DNA from 2 places in the Streptococcus oralis genome. Region 1 is predicted to be linked to the other one. Evidence: predicted binding sites of a transcription regulator. Region 1 holds the regulator's gene; the other holds the start of a gene.
What was found. Region 1 encodes NrdR, which represses ribonucleotide reductase genes. Its sites were predicted from a motif close to ACACNATATATNGTGT; they were not measured.
Positions count from the first base shown of each region.

Region 2: the regulator NrdR is predicted to act here: its motif matches at 2,088-2,103, upstream of nrdD (anaerobic ribonucleoside-triphosphate reductase).

Region 1 is NZ_CP065707.1:1,045,323-1,049,538, reverse strand. It holds gene I6G42_RS05160 (NADPH-dependent oxidoreductase) at 1-296, opposite strand, end outside; gene dnaI (primosomal protein DnaI) at 293-1,189, opposite strand; gene I6G42_RS05150 (DnaD domain protein) at 1,190-2,353, opposite strand; gene nrdR (transcriptional regulator NrdR) at 2,354-2,827, opposite strand; gene I6G42_RS05140 (GntR family transcriptional regulator) at 2,968-3,333, shown strand; gene I6G42_RS05135 (ABC transporter ATP-binding protein) at 3,338-4,033, shown strand; gene I6G42_RS05130 (hypothetical protein) at 4,049-4,216, shown strand, end outside.
Region 2 is NZ_CP065707.1:213,821-218,036, forward strand. It holds gene nrdD (anaerobic ribonucleoside-triphosphate reductase) at 1-2,030, opposite strand, end outside; gene I6G42_RS01085 (damage-inducible protein CinA) at 2,147-3,703, opposite strand; gene I6G42_RS01090 (hypothetical protein) at 3,740-3,883, opposite strand; gene cls (cardiolipin synthase) at 3,958-4,216, opposite strand, start outside.

The DNA of each region.
Region 1 (4,216 bases):
TGGGGTTGGAAAGTGTCCGTATGAAGGTTTGCTCCCTTTTCAGCTCGGTTTAAGTCACCAACAAAGAGCAAAAAGGCTGCTGACTGGCGAATGGCTTCCTGAGGAACCAATTCATATAAGGCATCTTTCTTCTCTTGACTACGTACAAGAATCACAGAATAAGATTGAAAATTTTTCCAAGATGATGCCATTTGCCCAGCAGTCAGAATCTCGTCCAAGTCTGTTTGAGGAATATCTTGCTCCTTAAAACGACGAACTGAAGTATGAGCTTTCATCAGTTTAATGGTTTCTGTCATCGGCGATTTTCTCCTTCTAGTCTTGTCTCCTCAGCCAAATAACGGATTCGTTCCATAACCCGTCTAGCTTCCCAAGTCTCATCATTCCCATTCTTTCCTTTGGCAAAATGTTTTTCCAAATCTTGGAAATTAAAGTTGGAAGTAAAGAAGGTCGGCAAATCTTCCTGCATGCGGTACTGAAGAATGACTTGGAGAATCTCATCACGCACCCAAGGGGTAGACTGTTCTGCACCAATATCATCCAAGACCAAGACTTCTGCTAACTTGATCTCATCCACCAAAGTCTTCACAGATCCTTCACCGATAGCATTTTTTACATCAATGACAAAACTTGGATAGTGGAGAATGGTTGTTGAAGCACCACGTTTTTCAGATAGGTCGTGAGCTAAGGCCGCCATCATGAAACTCTTACCGACACCAAAATCTCCATAAAGATAGAGACCTTTTCGGATACTTGGGTAAAGGTCAACAAAAGAATAGAGTCTCTCAAAAATCGGCAAACGTCCTAAGTCATCTAGGTCAATCTGAGCCAATTTCGCTTTCTTTAGACTTGCTGGTAGATTGATCAACTTGAGACGATTCTTGATAGCTGCCTCTTTTTCAGCCGCGATTAGTTCTGGTGTTTCTTCATAAGACACATCCGCATAACCGTGATTCATGACCAAGATAGGCTTATAGCCACGCGCTATATAGTCGGCATCCCCACGAAGAAACTTATCCCGTTCTGTGATGTATTGATTGAACTTGGAGATGCTACGATTTAACTCCTCTGGACTGAGGGATTCTTTCTGGATAAAAGCCGCTACATCTGGGTCTTTCATAATCTGCTGGACTAGGTCCTGATACTGAAAACGACTTGTCTGACGTTTGATAACGTCACCCACACTTTCCATCTAGTCTCCTCCTTCTTCTAATCGGGCTAACATTTCTTGTTTTTTGCGTTCTAGTTCCAGACGAGTTTCCTCGCTGGTTTGATTTTTATATTCTGGATTACTCCACTTGGGAACATTGGTCTTAGTCGAGCTAGTTTTCGATTTTTGGTCTTCTTGCCCTTTTTGCTGACGCTCTCGAATCCGAAGCACAGCTTCTTCTGCTGTCCGAATTTTTTGATAAGCATAGTCATTTGCGACCTTCATGGCATATTTTTCATTGACATTTGCCGAATCAACCTTGTTAAAAGTTAGAAGTAAGACGATATTGATGACTTCGTCCAACAAGCCTAAAGACGCCATCTGGTGAAGAAGTTCCCGTTCGCTCTGGGTGATGTTCCCCTTACGCGTTTGTTTGATTTCCGCTAAAAATTGTAGGGGAGTTTTGTTTTTGGCTTCCCTGATAATGGTCATTTCTTTGGGGCTAAAGTCCGAAGATACCTGCTTTTGTGCTATCTTTTCACGCATGCGTTTGACTGAAATAACCTGAGCCACCGCTGTCGCCTGGGCTAGTTGATAGGTTTCAAACCAGGTCCATTTTTTTTCATCCGCAATGGCAAACAATTCCAAAACATCTGCCTGCTCGTTTTCAAAACGCAAACCATCCCGAGCCATCAGCCGCTGAAAATGCTCTAAATCAAAATCATTTTTCATCTTGATTTTTGACTCGATTGGTGTCACTTCTTCAGTCAGGGTTGGAAAGACTTGACTCAAAGAAACCGAGAGTACTTCTCCCTCACTTGGAGCCTGCCTCATGGCAGAAACAGCTGTATCACCTATCTTTTTCTCCAAAAGTCTACTATAGACAGAATGATTTAGGAATTCCTGACTGGAAAGGGGAGAATGAAGCTGCAATTCATAGACATCCTCCTTCTGATAAAGGGTCAACAAATCCAAAGCAGATAAGACTTTGAGGGATTGGAGCAAGGTCGGCATGCCAAAGTTTAAGTGGTTGAGGATGTGGGAAAAGAGGTGTTCCTTTTGCCCACCATCCCAAAAGGTAATGGCGTATAGATAGAGGCTCAGTGCCTCCTGACCGATAATCGGGAGGTAGCACTGCACCAGAGAAGAGGTATCTTGCGACACCCGATTATTCTTTAGAAAAGAAAAACGGTCATTTGGCTTCATTTACTTTTCCTTTTTCTTCTTAGAGGACTGGGTGATCTGCTGGAGCAGACTCTCCAACTCACTCACATCCTTAAAGCTACGGTAAACACTGGCAAAACGAACATAGGTAATCTCATCCAGCTCCGCCAATTCTTCCATGACTAAAGAACCAATATATTCACTTTGGATCTCATTCTCACTGCGACTGCGGAGTTTTTGCTCGATACGATTGACCACCATGTTGATTTCATCACTTGACACAGGGCGCTTCTGGGCTGAGCGGATAATCCCATTAAAGATTTTATCTCTCGAAAATTGTTCTCGCGTACCGTCTTTTTTGACGACAACCAGCGTTCTTTCTTCTACTCGTTCATAGGTTGTAAAACGATGCTGACACTCGTCGCACTCACGTCTTCGGCGGATGGTATTTCCTTCTTCGGCTTGTCGACTATCAACAACACTAGACTTGGTAGCCCCACATTTTGGACAACGCATGCATTTCCCTCCTTGTCGTTTCCTTTTCATTATACCATTTTTTGAGCAATTCCCAAAACAATTCTTATTTTTACTTGACAAGTTTTTTGTTTTATTGTATTATTTAATTAGAACAATAAAGAAAAAGAAAGGAGACTATGATGTCCTGGTCATTTGATAATACAAAACCCATTTATTTGCAGATTATGGAAAAAATCAAATTACAGATTGTTTCCCATGAACTGGAACCCAACCAACAGCTCCCAACCGTAAGGGAACTAGCGAGCGAGGCTGGGGTCAATCCCAACACAATTCAGCGTGCCTTGTCTGATCTTGAGCGCGAGGGCTTCGTTTATAGCAAGAGGACTACTGGTCGTTTTGTCACCGAGGACTTAGATCTCATCGTTCAGTCCCGCAAACAGCTTTCTGAGGAGCAACTGAAAAACTTTGTAACGGGTATGCTTCAATTCGGCTATCAAAAAGAAGAACTGCCAAGTGTGCTCAGCGAATACATTAAAGGAGTGTAAAATTATGACATTACTAGCATTTGAAAATGTATCCAAATCCTATGGGGCTACAGCAGCCCTTAACAATATTTCCCTTGAGATTCCCGCTGGAAAAATCGTCGGGCTTCTCGGTCCGAACGGATCTGGGAAAACAACCCTAATCAAACTAATCAATGGCCTCCTTCAACCAGATCAAGGACGTGTCCTTATTAACAACATGGATCCAAGTCCTGCTACCAAGGCCATTGTCTCTTATCTACCAGACACGACTTATCTGAATGAACAGATGAAAATCAAAGAAGCACTGACCTACTTTAAAACTTTCTACCAAGATTTCAATCTTGAGCGGGCTCAGCATCTTTTAGCAGATCTTGGCATTGATGAAAACAGTCGTCTCAAGAAATTGTCAAAAGGAAACAAGGAAAAGGTTCAGCTCATCCTGGTTATGAGCCGTGAAGCTCGTCTCTACGTGCTCGACGAACCGATTGGTGGTGTGGATCCAGCTGCCCGTGACTATATCTTGAACACCATCATCAACAACTACTCACCAACTTCAACTGTTTTGATTTCTACCCACTTGATTTCAGATATTGAGCCGATCTTGGATGAAATCATCTTCCTAAATAATGGAAAAGTTGTCCGTCAAGGAAATGTTGATGATATTCGTTATGAGTCAGGTGAGTCGATTGACCAGCTCTTCCGCCAGGAGTTCAAAGCTTAGTTAAAGGAGATTATTATGTTTTGGAATTTAGTTCGTTATGAATTTAAAAATGTTAACAAATGGTATCTAGCTCTCTACGGTGCTGTGCTTGCAATTTCGGTTTTGATTGGTGCATCCATTTCTGGTATTAGTCAGACCTACACTAGCTATGGTAATGATCCCTACTATCTGTTAGGCTTTCTG
Region 2 (4,216 bases), 830 kb from region 1:
CAAGCAAAGCCTCGCTCAGTTGGTTCAAAATCCCCTTCAAAGTCACACTTGTAGCAACGATCAATCGGGGTATTGGTTCCTAGATAGCCAACTCGGTCATAGGCATAGTCCCAAACAGCTTCCAGGGCTTTTGGATTTTGTTGAAGAACCGGATACTCACAATAATGAATGAAACCACCTGACGCACCTGCTTCTGGATAAACTTTCTCAAAGTCTAATTTTTCAAACGGTGTTGGATTTTTACGGACGTCATAGTGGAACGAGTTGGTGTAGTATTCCTTATCTGTGATGTCAGGAATAGAACCAAACTTCTCTGTATCCAAGCGACAAAAGCGGTCTGTCAGACTTTCAGACGGTGTGGAGTAGATAGAGAAATGGTAACCATATTGGTCAGACCACTCTTCCACACGACGTTTCATATCGCGAATAATATCCAGTGTGAATTCCTTGGCTTCAGGATTGCTTTCCCAGCTGTTTCCAAAGAAGACTGTAGCCACTTCGTACAAACCAATGTAGCCCAGCGAAACTGTCGCACGGCGATTCTTAAAGAGTTGATCTACACTTTCTTCTTTTCCGAGACGGCGACCGAAGGCTCCATACTGATAAAGGATCGGAGCATTTGCGGGTGTTGCTTCCTTGGTCCGTTCAACGCGATAAACCAGAGCATCTTCTGCGATGTTCATTCGTTCGTTAAAAATTTCCCAGAACTTGTTCATGTCGCCTTCGGATTCGAGGGCGATACGAGGCAGATTGACTGTCACAACACCTAGATTCATCCGACCCGAATTGACCTCTACACCATTCTCATCCTTCCATCCTTGAAGGAAAGAGCGGCAACCCATAGGCACCTTGAAAGAACCTGTCAGCTCGATAATCTTATCGTAGGACAAGACATCTGGGTACATCCGCTTGGTTGCACACTCGAGAGCCAACTGTTTGATGTCATAGTTCGGAGTCCCTTCTTCCAAGTTAAGGCCTCTTTTCAGCGTAAAGATGAGTTTAGGAAAGATAGCTGTACGGTGTTCTGAACCAAGCCCCTTGATCCGAATAGTCAAGATAGCCTTTTGAATTTCACGCTCAAAACGACTGGTTCCTAGACCAAAACCTAGTGAAGTAAAAGGTGTTTGCCCATTTGAAGTGAAGAGGGTGTTGATTTCATACTCGAGAGATTGCATGGCATCGTAGATATCTTTCTGCGTTTTCTTCCATGCGTAATCTTCCCGTTTCTCAGGCAAGACCCACTCTTCCGCATCCTTGAGGTGTTTTTGGTAATTCTTCTCCGCATAAGGAGCCAAGACCTCATCGATACGGTCAGCTGAGCAGCCTCCGTACTGGCTAGAAGCAACGTTGGCGATGATTTGTGAAATTTGAGCTGTCGCAGTCTGGATAGACTTAGGACTCTCTACCTCAGCATTTCCAATCTTAAAACCATTTTCCAGCATGCCTTTAAAATCAATCAAACAGCAGTTGGTCATCGGAGTGTAGGGGCTGTAGTCCAAGTCATGATAGTGGATATCCCCCTTTTGGTGAGCATTGGCTACGTGCTTAGGAAGCATTTGCAGCCCGATTGATTTCCCAACAATCCCTGCTGTCAAATCACGCTGGGTGTTAAAGACATCACTGTCTTTATTGGCGTTTTCATTGACAACTGCCTGATCTTTATTGAGAAGTTTATGAATGCTAAAGTTGATATCTGTCGCTTTTGAGCGCTCAAAATCCCTTTGTGTCCGATAAGTGATATACTCCTCAGCTAGCGCATATTCTTTGGCTTCAAGGAGTTCATGCTCTACGATATTTTGAATCTCGTAAATCTTGACACCTTGAGGGAAACGACTGTGAATTTCCGCAACAATACGCTCAAGCAGTCCATTTAGACGTTTTTCGACCAAGGGTGTCACATCCATGACTTTGTCGGCCGCCTTGTGGAGAGCCTTGTCAATCTTGTCTACATCAAACACTACACGTCTACCATCTCGTTTTTCAACGAACAAAGTGGGAACGGTTGCAAGGTTTTCTTCTAATACAATCATATCCATGCTCTTTTCTATTTTTCTTCTTAAATGATATTATACCACTCTAAAAAGAAAAATCAATATCTTGTGTTAAAAATTCTAAAATTTTTAAAAATACACAAGATATTGATTTGTTATTTAGATTTATAAAGCTTGAATTCCTTACTATCCGTCTGAACAAGCTCGTATTTTTCACTAAGTAGGCTCTCTACATCCGACCACAAGGCAACCTTTTGATTGACCAAAATCATCTTCGGTTGATTTTCTTTCAAGTCATTGACTAGTTTCGTTTTATTCTCGTCGCTTGCAGTATAGAGTGTTGGTGTTACTAGAGAGCTTGGTGTCAAGCGTTCACTTGCGCGGTAGAAATCTGGCCGATTATCCCAAGCATAGACACGATCCTCAGAACTCGTTTGCTGTTTGACCAAGCTAGCAAGCTGCTCGCGTTCCTGATAAGTACTTGGATGCGAAATATAGCGACTCAAAACAGGTAGGAAAAGTAAATAGACTATCGCAACTAATGGTAGATAGAAATTTCCCTTGAGGTAGCGACCAAAGAGTGATGAAGAGCGGACTCTTCGTCTACTACGACTGATACGATCAGGGCTTCCTTCTTTGATGTTGGTTAACAATAACAATGTCAGAAAGGGCAAAATCGCTGCCAAACGTGAGCCATGCAAAGGTTCCTTTGAAAAAATTAACAAAGCAAGAGTTACTAATAATCCTAAAATAGCGCCTATTGAGACAGCAGATTGTTTGGCCGGTTTAGATTGAAACAATCCTGAAAAGATCAATGTCAGAATCCCAATACCGATGGATAGCAAACCATAGAAAGCAGCATTCTCCATAAGATTGGCATTTGAAAATAGACTAAGCGTATCTATTGGATACAAAGTATGGCTAATCGCATCACCAAAAGTTCCTGTTAATACAGTATAATAGCCAATTGGATAAAAAAGGAGAGAAAATCCTAGAGCTGATGCGAAAAATTGATACAAACCATGAGCAAATTTACGCTTGGCAATATTAAATCCAAACAAACTCAGGGCAAGTGTGGCTGCAAACAAGGCTGTGGGAATAGGTGATAGGAAGAAAGCTAATGCTAAACTCATCCCAACTCGCAAGAAACCTTTATCGTTACTTGGATCATCCAGATAGTCAGCCACTAGGCTAAAACTATAAAATAGAAAAGGCAAGGCCACAGCCACTGCATAGCTACCACCAAATCCCAGACTGCCCACAAGCAGATAAAAAACCAGCAAAAGCTGTCTAGCCTGCTCTCCCTGACCTGTCAAGGTATCTGCGGACTTGAATAGAAAAACACCAGCTCCGAACAAGGCCAACCACTCCACCAAAGCAAAAAGAATACTCCCTTGAGAGAGATAGATTAGTACGTAATAAAGCAGTCCATTTGAACCATAATAATCCGTGTAAATCTGCCCACTCTGATGTAGCGCCCAACCAGTATAAAGATCTTGCATCTGTTGGGGGCTCACCAAACCAAAGATCAGAGGCAACATGACAGAAACAGCTGTAGCAGCCAGACTCCAAATTGCCATACTAAAAAACGGAAGCGGAGTTCGTTTCTTCTTACCTCGCTCCAGTCCAAATTCAGACTCTTGATCCAGCCGTTCCCGATACTGGTATCGAAATTCTTCTAGCTGTTCGTCTTTTTCCTCGTATACGTTCATTCAATTTCTCCTAGTAAGTTTATCTGTTTTAGTATATCAAAATCTTACAGGAATGTCAGCTAAGGATTGATATTTCCTTAACTTCTTATCTAGCTCAGCATAGCGTTCAATCTCTCGAAAACGGTGTAAACTGCTTGTTTGAAACTCTAGGATAAAATCATATTCTTTTTGATTTAGCATTTTCATCCTCCTGCTTATCTATTCGCAAAAAGACAAAAATAAGATCCAGCCTTGGGCCAGATCTTGGTTGGTAGTTAGAGCATAGGCGCAAACAACTGGACAATTTCCTTGATCAAGCTTTGATACCAGCTTGTTTTGATGGTGTGAGGATAGATTTCTTGAGAAACTTTAAAAATCTCTTTGAAGTCCCTCTCAATATCGATGATAGACTGCGTTTTATAAAGCAAAACGCCATTTTCATAGTGGTGGAGCAAGCTCCGATAGTCAAAATTGATGGTTCCCACAGTAGCCACCTCTCCATCGACAAGCATTTGCTTGCTATGAAGAAATCCG